Regions from separate parts of the Lysinibacillus sp. NPDC097231 genome, predicted to be linked through region 1. Evidence: predicted binding sites of a transcription regulator. Region 1 holds the regulator's gene; the other holds the start of a gene.

The links. The regulator LexA, encoded in region 1, represses DNA repair genes until DNA is damaged. The targets are predictions, from matches to a motif close to CGAACATATGTTCG.
Region 2: a site for LexA is predicted at 4,475-4,488, ahead of parE (DNA topoisomerase IV subunit B). Genes of this name have one in related genera too.

The regions. Positions count from the first base shown of each region.
Region 1 covers NZ_JBIWDH010000001.1:38,006-45,898, reverse strand. Annotated here, with positions in the region: gene pilM (type IV pilus biogenesis protein PilM) at 1-172, shown strand, start outside; gene ACIQXF_RS00285 (PilN domain-containing protein) at 172-765, shown strand; gene ACIQXF_RS00280 (hypothetical protein) at 762-1,451, shown strand; gene ACIQXF_RS00275 (prepilin peptidase) at 1,511-2,263, shown strand; gene ACIQXF_RS00270 (gamma-glutamyl-gamma-aminobutyrate hydrolase family protein) at 2,298-3,020, shown strand; gene lexA (transcriptional repressor LexA) at 3,176-3,793, opposite strand; gene yneA (cell division suppressor protein YneA) at 3,958-4,272, shown strand; gene ACIQXF_RS00255 (YneB family resolvase-like protein) at 4,269-4,937, shown strand; partial or broken gene def (peptide deformylase) at 5,259-5,837, opposite strand; gene ACIQXF_RS00245 (helix-turn-helix transcriptional regulator) at 5,830-6,021, opposite strand; gene ACIQXF_RS00240 (GNAT family N-acetyltransferase) at 6,366-6,878, opposite strand; gene ACIQXF_RS00235 (DUF896 domain-containing protein) at 7,183-7,416, shown strand; gene tkt (transketolase) at 7,715-7,893, shown strand, end outside.
Region 2 covers NZ_JBIWDH010000028.1:1,157-9,049, reverse strand. Annotated here, with positions in the region: gene ACIQXF_RS16085 (Ger(x)C family spore germination protein) at 1-1,189, opposite strand, end outside; gene ACIQXF_RS16080 (spore germination protein) at 1,204-2,760, opposite strand; gene ACIQXF_RS16075 (HesB/YadR/YfhF family protein) at 2,906-3,196, opposite strand; gene plsY (glycerol-3-phosphate 1-O-acyltransferase PlsY) at 3,216-3,821, opposite strand; gene parE (DNA topoisomerase IV subunit B) at 4,508-6,484, shown strand; gene parC (DNA topoisomerase IV subunit A) at 6,481-7,893, shown strand, end outside.

The DNA.
Region 1 (7,893 bases):
AATCATTATGCTTGGCGATAATCCAATGATGAAGTCAATTGGGAACTTGTTAGCCTCTAATTTAGAAACACCTTTGATGGTTATTGATGGCGCAAAAATCGAAGAATTCTTTCCACATTTTAAGAAAGAATTTTCAACGTTACTCGGCTTAGCATTAAAGGAGGTTCATTAATGGTTCCAGATATAAACCTCTTACCGCAACTCGAAAAAAGGACAGCCTCGCCAAAGCTTTTTTATACCTTGATTATCTTAATTGTTGGCTGCATCCTTGCTTATTTATTATTTTTATTTTTTACAACGAAAAGTGACTTAGCTCGTTTAACTGCTGAACAGCAAACGTTAAATACACAGCTTGATCAATTACAGCAGGAGCTGCAGGCAAGACAAAGTGTCAATCAAGGTTCTCTAGAGCAGTCTGTGACATTTATTCAAAGTGTTTCTTATCCAGTGACACCACTAATTAATGAAACGAAAACATTGCTACCAGTTCATGCCTATTTGCGTAGCTACACCTTTGGGGCGAAAACAGTTAATATCGAAGCTGATTTTGAAACGATGACAGATATATCGAAATATGTTGAGAGACTTTTAACAAGTAGTTTTTTTACAGATGCACAAATTAATACAGTCTCAAACTTTCATATAGAACTAGGCGAAGACAAAGAGTTAACGCCTGAACAAAAGTTTAAAGAAGTGCCACGTTATTCAGTATCCATTACAGCGACCATCGATTTTATGTATTTGGCTGGAGGTCGGCGCTCATGAATAAATTAACTAGTAGTAAAAAGTCGTCTATTATTCTTTTAGTAGCTTTAGTAGCCGCTATCTTATTTGCGCTATATTATTATTTGTTATTACCAAAATTGGATGAAGTGGCAGCAAAAGAAAGTAGTATATCGAAAGCACAACAAGAAATCTCTCATTTAAAAGAGCAGCTTGCTCAATTAGATAAAGAGCAGGGGCAACCCACTATAAATATTTTAACGTTGCGGCAAAAACTACCTGAAACAAGAGCGGTAGAAAAGATTATTCTAGATTTGGCTGAGATTGAAGAAGTGACAGGAACACGTATTGAGTCATTAACTGTTCATAATGATGATGCAGCTGTCTCACAATCAGAGGTTTCTAATTCCAATATCCTTGAACAAGCTGATGCACAGGTGAATGACGATCAGGATAATGAGGAAGCAATTACCCCTATTGTATCTATTGCAAAGGAATCTCTTCCAGCTAATTTAAAACTAATCACTTTTACTTTAGAGGTTGCTGCACTAGATTATCCTTCACTTGAGGCTTTCTTGCAGGAGATAGAACAATTAGAGCGTGTGATGAAAACCGATTCCATTGATTTTAAATTACCTGGAGAGCAGGATCAGCTAACGAAAGATGCAGATCTAATTTTAAAGGCGACCGTGCAAGTAACAACGTTCTATTACGAAGGACAACAATAACATGATAGGCGCACATACTGCAAATGTATGAGCGCCTATTCGTTTAGGAGGTCATAAAAATGGAAATGGCTTATACAATTGTAGTTTTAATATTTGGGCTCGTGCTTGGCTCTTTTTTTAATGTAGTGGGCTTACGTGTACCTATGAAGGAATCCATAGTGCGGCCACCCTCGCATTGTACCAATTGTCAGAGACAGTTGACGGCAATTGATTTAGTGCCTGTTTTGTCTTATTTGTTTTTAGGTGGGAAATGCCGTAGCTGTGGGCAAAAAATTTCTTGGATTTATCCACTGATGGAATTGATAACAGGAGTCTTATTTGCTTTTGCTTATTGGAAATTAGGTTTTAGTGCGGAGCTTTTCGTAGCACTATTATTGATTTCTTTATTAGTCATTATTGTCGTATCGGATTTTGCCTATATGCTTATTCCAGATAAAGTACTGCTATTCTTTTTACCATTGCTTGTGCTTGGACGAGTGATATCGCCGTTGTCACCATGGTGGGATAGTTTAGTGGGTGCTGTTGTGGGCTTTGGCATATTATATTGTATTGCTGTTTTATCAAGAGGTGGTATGGGTGGGGGCGATATTAAACTTTTCTTTTTACTCGGTCTCGTACTCGGCACGCTAAATGCACTGCTGACACTATTTTTAGCATCCGTGATAGGAATGTTTGCTGGTATAATTATGGTAAAGCTACGCAGACAGGGCAGAAAAACACCTATACCATTTGGTCCATCCATTGCTTTAGCAGCAATCATCGTTTATTTCTATGGGGATGTATTGATTAATTGGTATCTAGGATTTTGGTAAGCTAAAAAGCTTGTGAATTTAGGAGGGAAATATCATGAAACCAGTGATCGGGATAACGGCGTTTGTGGAGGATGATTTGTCCTCGGGATTAAATGCGGCCTATAGTAAGAGCATTATAGAAGCTGGGGGCATTCCTCTTATTATTCCGCTTGGAGTGGAAGCGGATGTGGCACAGATTTTATCGTTAACGGACGGATTATTGCTGTCGGGTGGTCATGATGTCCATCCATTCCTCTTTGGTGCAGAGCCAACACCCAAATTAGGGAAAGTTCATCCAGAAAGGGATTCGGTGGAGCTTGCATTAATTGAAGCGGCCTTTATTCGAAAAATGCCGATCTTTGCTATTTGTCGTGGCATTCAAATGCTAAATGTTGCACTAGGAGGTACAGTATATCAAGATATTGATAGCGAATACCATAGTAGTAAGTTAATAAAGCATAAGCAACAAGCGGCTAGAGGCGTTGCAACACATTATGTTAATGTCACACCAAATACATTATTACATTCGATTATTGAGGAAGAAAAAATTGCAGTGAATTCATTTCATCACCAAGCGGTCAATGTATTAGCGGAGAACTTGATAGTTGCCGCAAAATCAAGTGATGGTATCATTGAAGCGTTGGTACATGAAGAATTACCATTTTGTCTGGGCGTACAGTGGCATCCTGAAGAACAAGCTATTTCAGGGGATGAAGTAGCAAAGAAGTTATTCACTGCATTTGTGAATACATGCCTGAAATTCAAGGTAGAGAGATAAAATAGATCAGGGCTATTTCACGATGTTTTGTTAAATAATATAAAATACAGGCGACGTAGCAAGGAATCCATTTGAAAGTGGATTCCTTTTTTAAAATCAAAAAAGAGGTATATGCTCTTTTACGAACATAATAACCTCTTAGAATTTGAAGTATTTTAGTGTACGCGACGATAGAGTCCAACAACTTGCCCTAAAATAGAAACTTGATCTACAATAATTGGCTCCATTGTAGAGTTTTCAGGCTGCAAACGGAAATGATTTTTTTCCTTGAAGAAACGCTTTACAGTTGCTTCGTCCTCTTCGGTCATAGCAACGACAATATCACCATTGTCAGCAGTTGCTTTTTGTTTAACAATGACTAAATCTCCATCAAAGATACCAGCTTCAATCATTGATTCACCCATAATTTCTAGCATAAATAACTGTTCTTCGCTTGTACCATAAATATCCGGTAGTGGGAAATATTCATCGATATTTTCAATGGCAGTTATCGGTGAACCTGCTGTGACCTTCCCTACAAGTGGGACATGAATAACACTTTGCTTTTGAATAGAATCCTCTGGCTCCAGAATTTCGATAGCACGTGGCTTCGTTGGATCTCGACGAATAAAGCCTTTTTGTTCTAAACGAGCTAAATGTCCATGAACTGTTGAGCTTGAAGCAAGTCCAACTGCCTCACCGATCTCACGTACAGATGGTGGATACCCCTTTGCCCGCACTTCTTCCTTGATGAACGCTAAAATGTCCTCTTGTCTTTTCGAAACTTTTTTCATGATTGCTCACCTCTTTTTTCTATTCATTCTACTTAATTAAATAGTATAGCAGAATGCGAACACTAACGCAAACATAGGTTCGAAAAGTGTTTGACAAAAACGTTTGTTCGCATTATTATGAGAACATATATTCCGAACAAACATTCTAAAAAGGGGCAATAATCATGAAATTCTTAAAGAAAAATCCACATATTACAACTTTATTAGGGGCTTGCGTATTATTTGCAGCATATCTTTTTATAACAGATCCAGGAGATGTTTCATATACAGAAATTGAAGTTGAACACGGTGATAGCTTATGGTCGTTAGCTGAACAATACCGTGGTAAAATGAGTACGGAAAACTGGATTAAGATTGTGAAAGCAGAAAATGAATTACCAAACGTTAAAATTATTGCAGGTAATTCACTAGTGATTCCAGTAGTGGGGGGCCATTCCAAGCCTCTAAATACAATCGAAATCGCGAGAAATGAGAAATGATGAATCAACAACAATCGGCTGTTGTCTATTGCCGCGTGAGTACAGAAAAAGAGACACAAAGTTCCTCGCTTGAGCGTCAGCAGGAGGAGTTAGTGCGCTATGCTAAAGAGCAGGGCTATGAAGTGAAGAGCGTTTTTAAGGATAAGCATAGTGGCTACGATGTGGAACGCGAAGGCTTACTAGATATGCTCGATTTCATCAAAGAAAAAGATATTAAAGCATTATTTGTGCAGGATGAAACACGTTTAGGACGTGGCAATGCTCGAATGGCAGTACTGCATTTATTGCAAAAAATTGAAACGGATGTTTTTTCTATGAGAGACGCAGGGCCAGTACAGTTAAATGAAATGGATACGATGCTGCTGGAGATTTTAGCAATAGTAGAGGAATACCAGCGAAGAATGCATAATGCTAAAATACGGCGAGGCATGCGTCGTGCTGTTGAAAATGGCTATCGTCCTGAAAACAATTTATCGAATCGTGGAAATCCTCATGGTCAAGAGCGCAAGGATGTGCCTGTAGAGGAAATTGTAAATCTTCGTAATCGAGGTTTTACCTTTGAGGAAATCGCCATAACGCTTAGAGGTCTTGGCTTTGAGGTAAGTAAAGCTACTGTACATCGAAGATATCGGGAATATCAAGAGGGAAGCGTGCAAATGAAGTAAGGTTTTGTCAGTGGGAGTTTTATCGTCCCACTGATTTTTTACTTTAAAAGGCTCTAAATGGTGGTAAAGGATAGGCTCGCGGAAGTGACGGATAGAAGGGCGGAATAGAACCGCCGAAGTGACGGATAGAACGTCGAAAGTGACGGATAGAAGGGCAAGTGACGGATAGACTCGCCGAAGTGACGGTTAGAATGGCGGAACTGACGGATAGAGTCGCCGAAGTGATGGTTAGAATCACCCAAGCGACTGATAGGACGGATTCCACCTTCAAAATAACAGGTACAATAAATAACTAAGTCCTATTTATCCTAAAGTATTAAATTAATACAAACTTTCGATAGTCACATTGTCTGGTAGTTTGAATGGATTTTCTTTATTTATTCTGTCATAAAACATGATCCCGTTTAAATGATCTATTTCATGTTGCATTAAGATTGCACCGTATCCATTAAATTGAAAAATGGCTTCTTGCCCATGTATGTCATATGCTTTGACCTTAATTCTTTCATATCTTGGAACAAAACCATTAACTCTTCTATTAACCGAAAGACATCTTTCTCCCTCTGATAAATAAATCATGTTTAAAGAGTGACTAATGATTTTAGGATTAATTAACATATATTCATGATTTTTATCTCAATCTTGAAAAAGTGCAGCAAACATTCGTTTATTAAGACCAATTTGATTAGCGGATAACCCTGAACCAGGACGCAATTTGTATTTCTTTGAAAGATCCGGATCTTGGCTATTTCTCAAGTATTGAAGCATGCATAATAAACTATCTTTATCGTCTTCTGATACAGGTAACGTAACCTCTTTGGTATTCTTTCTTAATATTGCAGCACTCTCTTTTACGAAATCTTTCATTGTTATCATATACTCTGGACGAAACTTACTCATATATAAACACCTCATCTACTTTTCTATTTAGAGCTTTAGCAACTCTAAAGGCCAATTCAAGAGTAGGGTCATACTTATCATTTTCAATACAATTAATAGTTTGTCTTACAACGCCACATTCCTTTGCGAGTGCCTCTTGAGTCATACCTAATTTTTTTCTTAAAACTTTAATAATGTTTTTCAGATTTATCCCTCTTTTGTCTAACATATTGGACATATCATATAAAATAAATTCATAAATGTCCAATCATTTGGACATTGTAGATATAAAAATAAGAGAAGTAGAGCGATTTCAACTTCTCTTTCTCACGTATTCTCATAATGTTTAAAATACAATTGTGCTAGATATCGTTATAGGTATGACATTAGCAGTTTTCTGGATATTCTTGATACCAGTTCTTAACAAATAATAATTCATATTCTCTAAATTGGGATACAATAATGCTTTAAACGAAGATTTAGAAAACGACATGCGTTATTACATATGAAGTAGGTTTTATTAATTGATAGTACATTCTGAAATATTTCTTATGTCCACTCCTCATCTAAGACAGCGTAGTAGTATTCATCCCACCATTCCTCTCCGTGTGGTATACATTTTTTAAAATAACCCTCGCGTCTCATTCCGATTTTCTCCATTACCCGATAGGATGGGATATTTTCTGGCTGGCACGTTGCGATAATTCTATGTAGTTTCATAACCTTAAATCCGTAGTCCAATACAGCCCTTGCTGCTTCAGAGGCATATCCATTATTGTAATAGTTCGGATTCAATACCCAGCCGATCTCATACGTATGGTCACCAAAATATTGATGGAAAACAATATGACCAATAACAATATTTCCTGCCTGTAAAACGACAGGGAAGTATTTAGGGGTATCTTCACTATTCTCCATAACGAATTTTTTTGCTTCTTCCTCATTAAAAACGCCCTCAGGAATATATTTCATGACCGTTTTATTGGACGTATAGTTATAGACTGCCTGCCAATCATGAATATCAAATTTTCGTATTACTAATCTATTAGTTGTTATATTCATTTTGTTTTCCTCCCAATTCCTCTTTAAAGTAAACATAGTCAGTAGTGGTTTTCTTCGTCTACAACTGATTATTAGTTTTCACCAATCGGGCGTTAATCCTACCAAACTTCTTTGCTATCGCTGATGAGTCTTACCCCGTTCATGCTAGATAACTTAGTTATACACTTTTCACTTCTCAAAGTCATGTAATTTAATGGTATTTATTTCTAAATTAAAAAGGTTGGTATAACTGCATCTTAAGGGAATACATGCTATACTTTGCATACCAAATACATTAAGATATGTACTTGAAAGGTGTGTAATTATGTTATCCAAAGAAAAAATTAACCGAATCAATGAACTTTCTGCCAAAGCAAAAAGCGGTACATTAACGGAGGCAGAAGCTAAGGAACAAACAGCGCTTCGTAAGGAGTATTTAGATACATTTAGAGCAACGATGCGTGATACGATTGAAAATGTAAAAGTGGTAGATCCAGAAGGTAATGATGTAACCCCAGAGAAGGTAAAACAAGCGAAGAAAAATAAATTTCTAAATTAATATGGCACATTTAGATTACTTAGGTTTCGGCATCATTATGACCGGATTTTGAATTTGAAGTACAACTCAAAATCCTTGACATCTGCCAGTGGTTATAACTTTGTTCAGTATTTTACTCTGTTCCTGACTGTGAGGGTTTAACAGCTTTTTAAATTTTTTAGATGGGGATTTTACTACTGAAATAAAGATTAAGTATGTCATAAAAGCAAATAGTATAACAAAAGCATTGTTTTCTGAAGCAATGTTGACTAAACTGTATAAGAACAATATATAGGACGAGAAAGGATGTCACAACAAAATGACTCAACATGCGGATCAACTAGCGATTAATGCTATCCGAACATTGTCAATCGATGCAATTGAAAAAGCAAATTCAGGTCACCCAGGTTTACCGATGGGGGCAGCGCCAATGGCTTATACGCTTTGGACAAAACAACTTCGCCATAATCCGGCAAATCCAAAATGGTATAACCGCGA
Region 2 (7,893 bases), on a different contig from region 1:
TCAACTTATTCACCAATGAGTTTTCCGTCGTCCCTAATCCTTGTGTGTTTACATTTACTTCAACTTTAACTGGTAGCTCTTGAAATATGGTTGGCCAGTCTTTTTTTATTTTTTTCCACTCTTTATGATTTTTGCGGTGTAGTACTTCAGCAAATCCAAAAATATCGACCCGATAATTTCGCTGAACTGTACTGATTGTTTCTTCAATTCGTTTTTTAATAAGTTCTTCTGTTTTTTTATTTACGAAGTGAATCGATTTTTCTTTTGTAAGGTCTATATTACATGCAACTTCTCCGATATTTTGGTTAACATCTATAGAAACATTGATTTTGGGAGCTCCATTTTCAAATTTACCTTTTATTGTCGTCTTTGAGTGCGTAATCTCTGTTGATAACGTACCTCCTTTAGAGCAAGCAAGAATTTCAATTGTACTTTCTATTTTGTCCCTTAAAAAACCTAGGCTTCTACTCTCATCTTCTGTTAAAAGCCCAATGAGTTTATCTTCTTTAAAAACAGCTAAGCCCGTATACTTCAATAGCACAGGAGATTTCGATCTTTTAACATTTGTTTGATCCATTCCAACATTTTTATCCCCCTGTATTTCAATGGCAGATATGACTACACTTTTTTCATTGCTATATAAAGTATTGATTAATTCATCAATTTTAACGGATTGGGTTGTACCCCAAGTTTTCTCTGACGTCTTAAGAGATTTTAGCATTTTATTAGCTGGTACTTTTTCAATAGGTGTTAATACATTTAAAACTTCTTCGGCAGTCGCGTCATGAGCAACGATGACATCGAAATCATTTCTGAATTCATGATCTCTTGAAATTAAATCTAACGGCTCGCTAATTCCTTCTTTTGCTAATTCATTTCCGAGCACAACTACCTGGAGATGAGAAAAATAAAGTTTTCTAGCTGTTACTGTTGTCATTTTTCTAATGGCCTCAAAGACCGTTGTACCTGTTGACTGATAGGTAATAACGGGTGATCGTCCTGAAGTTGGCTGTTTTGAGGAGATTTCACTAGCGTCCACGACTTGAACAGTTATTTCAAAGTCATTATCTACTTTATCTATTCCTAATGCTACGACAATCGCTAATTCATTGAGTTCACGCTTACTCCAGCAACCACTTAAAAGTAAAGTAAGAATCGTCAGTAAACATATTGCCTTAAATTTTGCCATGGTGCATTCCTCGTTTACATATTCGTTGAATTCCTCTTTTTAGTATCCACATACTTATGTCCTCTGGCAGTATTTTTTTGACTAATTAAGCGCGGTCGAGTTAATAAAGCACTGCGTGGTAGCAATATTAACGCATCTTTTTGATCCTTTAAAATTAATGGACTGAATGGACTTAAATAGGGGACACCGAACGTTCTTAGGCTACATAAGTGTAGGATAATGATCATAAGTCCAAACATAACACCAAATAACCCAAAGATTGCAGCTATAACCATTAATGGGAAACGTAGAACACGGATTGTGTTGGATAAGCCATAAGCAGGGAATAGGAAGCTACAAATAGCTGTTAATGCCACAATAATAACCATTACAGCAGATACAACCCCTGCTTCGACGGCAGCCTGACCAATCACTAAAGTTCCAACAATGGATACTGCAGGTCCGATGGTTCTTGGCATACGAAGACCTGCTTCTCTCAAAATCTCAAAGGCAATTTCCATAATAAGTGCCTCTACAACAGCAGGGAAGGGGACTCCTTCTCGTTGAGATGCAATACTGATGAGCATTGGCGTTGGTAGCATTTCTTGATGAAATGTGGTGATTGCTACATAAAGTGATGGTGCTACTAAGGCAAGGCTAATTCCAAAAAATCTTAATAGGCGGATAAGAGAACTTATCAACCAATGCTGATAGAAATCTTCAGCAGATTGTAAAAAAGATGTAAATAGAGCTGGTACCATTAATACAAATGGGGTTCCGTCCACTAAAATAGCAATTTTACCGTCCAATAGCTCACCTGCAATAACATCAGGTCGTTCAGAATTATAGACAGTTGGGAATATCGTGAATTTAGAATCTTGAATAAAATCTTCGATATAACCACTTTCTAAAATGCCATCAATATTAATGCGATCTAAGCGCGCAAGAACCTCTGCGACTATTTTGTCATTCGCTATGCCGTTTAAATACATAACGGCTACATCCGTTCTCGTGACCTCGCCAATAATACGCGACTTTATCCAGAGATTCGGACTTTTAATTTTCCGTCGGATAAGGGCTGTGTTAGTACGTAACGTTTCTGTAAAGGATTCTCGCGGACCTCTGATGACGGATTCTGCTGATGGCTCAGCAACTGCCCGATCTTTTGCACTTTTAGTACTCGTCACGATGCCTGTTGTAAAGCCATCCAATAAGATGACTGTATCTCCATTTAAAATAGCACTGTACAGTGTTGTGAAATGGAAAATATCATTTACGTCGCCAACTGTTAAACAAGATTCTCTTAAATATTGATTAATCTTTTCTATTTCGTTGTCATGAGCCTCTGGGATATCAAGCATTAGTTTATCGATAACAGAAACGGAAATGGCCGTTTTATCGGATAAACCATCTATATAGATAATCGCGATCGCATGTTTTTCAGCTGTTTCAATGGTAATTTCTCGAATAATAAGGTCGTTACTATTTCCAAGTGTGCTTTTAATCACCTTCAAATTTTGAGAAAGAGAACCATATAGTAAGTCTTTGTTTGATTTTGATTGGGAGGTATCGGTAATTTTAGAAATGGACATTGTATTCCTCCTCGGGATGTACATTTACTACAAATAGAATGCACAACTTTTAGAAGAGATAAACCAAGGTTGGAATAGAATTCAAATAAATCTTTGGGAAATGAAAAGCAGTGCTCCCTTCGTCATAACGAAAGGAAACACTGCTTTATTTACGATATTCATACTTTAATTCTTCTATTGTCGCATCAACATCTACATGTAGGCTGTGATTATCAAAAAACCATAAGTCTTTCTCGTCAATGTAGTAGGTAACGTCATCAATCTCTGTCTTTATACCAATGTTGATTGGTTCCTCACGTGTCATTCCAAGAGAAAAGCCTTCATGAAATGGACTTGACCCACCATAGCGTGCATAAAAACGAATGAAATCACCGGATTCTACTTCCATTTCATCTTTAAACCATTGAAGGGCTTCATCTGTTAGTGCGATTTTCATTAGAATGCTCCTCTCTTTCTTACAGCCATTTCACCTTTGGCTCGGTACCATTTTTAATACGGGCAATATTTGCGCGGTGACGATACACGATAAAAGTAAATAAAAAGGCTACTAAAATGCCTAACGCAAAATCGCCTGTAACAAAATAATAAACGATAGAATAGATAAGTGCTACTAAAGCGGCAATTATAGAAGTTAAGCTGACAATTTTCGTTATTTTTAATGTTACAATAAAAGCAACAAATAGTAAGATAAATAGAGGCCATGAGTAACCTAAAAGCACTCCTGCTGATGTTGCTACTGCTTTACCTCCACGGAAGCTTGCAAAGATAGGGAACATATGACCAATTACGGCTACAAGTCCAAGAATCAATGGGTGAATAGATACTTCAGAAAATACAGGAAGTGATACGAGTAATACTGCTACTGTCCCTTTTAAGACATCCATAATTGTTACGACTATCCCAGCTTTCTTTCCTAAAATACGGAATGTATTCGTCGCTCCTAAATTACCACTACCATGTTCACGAATATCTGTTTTATAAAAAATTTTGCCTACCCATAAGCCAGAAGGTATAGAGCCGATGAGATAAGCACATAAAATAATAATAAGTCCATTTAGCATAGCTGGACTCCTTTCATTCATATACCATCACTTGGTACTACTAGTTTGTAACAAGTATTTTACACTTTTTCTCTATAATCTACAATGTCATGAAGGAGATTTCGCCGTGTACCTTGAATTCAATACAAAAGATAAATATTTTTCATGGATTTCTATTTGTCTATTGAATGTCGGTTAGGCTATTTGACACGAGTTATGCCACCACCTCGAAAGCCCTTTCTAAAAATATAGGTAAAAAGGCAATTTTGTCAATCACACATTCCTTTGGTAGAATAGAAGTCTATCTTTAATGTCATGGAAAAGCTAGTATAATCTTCAGAAAGACAGAATTTTTATTAATATACCTGTATATTTTGCAGAGCGAACTGAAAAGCTTCTGTATGAAGATATCAAAATCCTCAGGAGTTTGTGTTAATTTTGATGCAAGCTTGTAATCATGGGTTATTCAATTGTTGTTTTGTTTATGCAACTAAAGCTGATTACCTTGCGTCTAGGAAATAGCTCAGCACTTTGTGAATACTCAAGCACATAGATGAGTGATTACTGTAAAAATGATCAAACTGTGAAGCTAAAGAGGGAATTTTAAAAATTTATCGGGCCTGTCGCTAGCTATTGACAGGAAATGCTATTATTATTAGGAAGAGAATATAAATAGAACATGCGTTTGTTTTTTGGAGGGGAATTTTTTGGCGAATAAACAGTCACCAAGCGTCTATAATGATGACGCCATTCAAGTTTTAGAAGGATTAGAAGCGGTACGAAAACGACCCGGCATGTATATCGGATCTACAGATGGCCGTGGACTTCATCACCTAGTATATGAAATCGTCGATAATGCGGTGGATGAAGCACTGGCTGGCTTTGGTTCTCATATCATTGTCACTATTCACAAAGATCAAAGTATCAGCGTACGAGACTTCGGCCGAGGAATGCCAACAGGTATGCATAAGATGGGAAAACCAACTCCGGAAATTATCTTTACTGTCCTACATGCTGGTGGTAAATTCGGACAAGGTGGCTATAAAACGAGCGGTGGCTTACATGGTGTAGGTTCTTCGGTTGTTAATGCTTTATCGACATTTTTAGAAGTAACCATTCATCGTGACGGTAAAAAATATCGACAACGTTTTGAAAACGGTGGACATCCTGTGACGACACTTGAAGAAATTGGTCAAACTAAACAAACAGGAACGCTTGTTCACTTTTTACCAGATGATACCATCTTCTCTGTGACAAAATTCAATTATGATACATTAGCTGAACGTTTACGTGAGTCAGCATTTTTATTAAAAGGCTTAAAAATTGAGTTAATCGATGAACGCGAGGAAGGCAAAGGTGATGTTTTCTTTTACGAGAACGGCATTGAAGCTTTCGTTGCTTATTTGAATGAGGAGAAAGATGTACTCCATCCTGTAAAGTATGTGGAAGGGATTCAAGACGAGATTGAAGTAGAATTTGCCTTCCAGTATAATGACGGCTATTCAGAAACAATCCTATCATTTGTTAACAATGTACGTACACGTGACGGAGGGACACATGAAACAGGTGCCAAATCTGCGTTAACGCGTGTTTTTAATGAATATGCACGTAAAATCGGTTTGTTAAAAGATAAAGATAAAAATCTTGAAGGTACAGATATCCGGGAAGGATTAGCGGCAATTGTTTCTGTCCGTATTCCAGAGCATTTACTGCAATTCGAAGGTCAAACAAAGGGTAAGCTAGGGACGAGTGAGGCACGTTCGGCAGTGGATAGTGTTGTCTCAGAGCAAATTTTGTATGTGCTTGAAGAAAATGCTGAGCTGTCTTCATCCCTTGTGCGAAAAGCGATTCGTGCGCAGCAAGTACGTGAAGCGGCACGTAAAGCACGTGAAGATGCACGAAATGGGAAGAAAAACAAAAAAGGTAGTACTATTCTTTCTGGAAAATTAACACCTGCACAATCTCGCAATGCTGCGAAAAATGAGTTATACCTAGTCGAAGGTGATTCTGCAGGAGGCTCTGCTAAACAAGGGCGAGATCGTACGTTCCAAGCGATTTTACCTTTACGTGGTAAAGTCATTAATACAGAAAAGGCTAAGCTTCAGGACATTATGAAGAACGAGGAGATTTCAACGATTATTCATGCCATAGGTGCAGGCGTTGGAACAGATTTCTCTGTCGAAGATTCAGCCTACGATAAAGTCGTTATTATGACCGATGCTGATACAGATGGCGCTCATATACAGGTGCTGCTATTGACGTTCTTCTATCGTTATATGCGACCTTTAATTGAAGAAGGAAAGGTATTTATCGCCTTACCACCACTTTATAAAGTATCAAAAGGCACTGGTAAAAAAGAAGTGATTGAATATGCTTGGACTGAAAGTGATTTGCAAAAAGCCATTAATAAAGTTGGAAAGGGTTACATATTACAGCGCTATAAAGGTCTTGGTGAGATGAATGCCGACCAGCTGTGGGATACGACGATGAACCCTGAAACGCGTACATTGATTCGCGTAACGATTGAGGATGGTGCACGCGCTGAGAGACGTGTAACAACGTTAATGGGCGATAAAGTTGAACCACGCCGTAAATGGATCGAAGCCAATGTAAACTTCGGTATGGAGGATGATTCAAATATTTTAGACAATGAATTCATCCAACAAGAGGAGGACCAAGCATGAGTAGTACGGAAAAATTTCAAGATTTACCTTTAGAAGAAGTAATGGGTGACCGTTTTGGTCGCTATAGTAAATATATTATTCAAGACCGCGCGTTGCCAGATGCACGCGACGGTCTTAAGCCTGTACAACGTCGTATTTTATATGCGATGTATACAGAAGGTAATACAAACGATAAACCATTCCGTAAATCCGCAAAAACAGTCGGTAATGTTATCGGTAATTATCATCCACACGGCGATAGCTCTGTGTATGAAGCGATGGTCCGTATGAGTCAGGATTGGAAAGCACGCCATATGCTGATCGAAATGCATGGTAATAATGGTTCTGTAGATGGTGATCCACCGGCAGCGATGCGTTATACAGAAGCAAGACTTTCGGCCATTGCAGCAGAAATGCTACGTGATATTGGCAAAAAGACAGTAGAATTTGTACCAAACTTTGATGATCAGGATATGGAGCCAACTGTGTTACCTGCCCGTTTCCCAAATTTACTTGTAAACGGCTCGACAGGTATCTCAGCCGGCTATGCCACAGACATCCCACCTCATGCATTGGATGAGGTGCTAGACGGTGTTCTTATGCGTTTAGATAACCCACATGCCACTGTTGATGAATTGATGACCGTCATTAAAGGGCCAGATTTTCCAACGGGTGGTATTATTCAGGGTGTCGATGGCATCAAGAAAGCATATGAGACAGGACGCGGCAAAATCATCGTGCGTGCTCAGGCAATCGTTGAGCCGATAAAAGGCGGAAAAGAACAAATCGTGATTACGGAGTTACCATATGATGTCAATAAAGCAAACCTTGTGAAGAAAATTGATGAGCAACGTGTAGATAAACGTCTTGAAGGTATTGCGGAAATTCGTGATGAATCGGATCGTACGGGCTTACGCGTTGTCATTGAATTGAAAAAAGATGTTCCTGGACAAGGGATTTTACAATACTTATTCAAAACAACTGATTTACAAGTAGCTTATAATTTTAATATGATTGCGATCCATAATCGTCGTCCGACTATGATGACATTACCATTGTTACTGGATTCTTATATTGCCCATCAAAAGGAAGTTGTGACGAACCGCTCCATTTATGATTTACAAAAAGCAAAAGATCGTTCGCATATTGTGGATGGCTTAATAAAAGCGCTATCTATTTTAGATGAAGTGATTGCAACGATCCGTTCTTCTAATGATAAACGAGATGCGAAAACAAATTTACAGGTTAAGTTTGATTTTACTGAGGTGCAATCAGAGGCAATCGTTAGCTTGCAATTATACCGTTTAACGAATACCGATATTACAGAGCTACGCAGTGAACAGGAAGAACTAAGTAAACTGATTGCTAAGCTTGAAGGTATTCTGAACAGTGAAGCAAAGCTTATACGTGTCATTAAACAAGAATTGCTG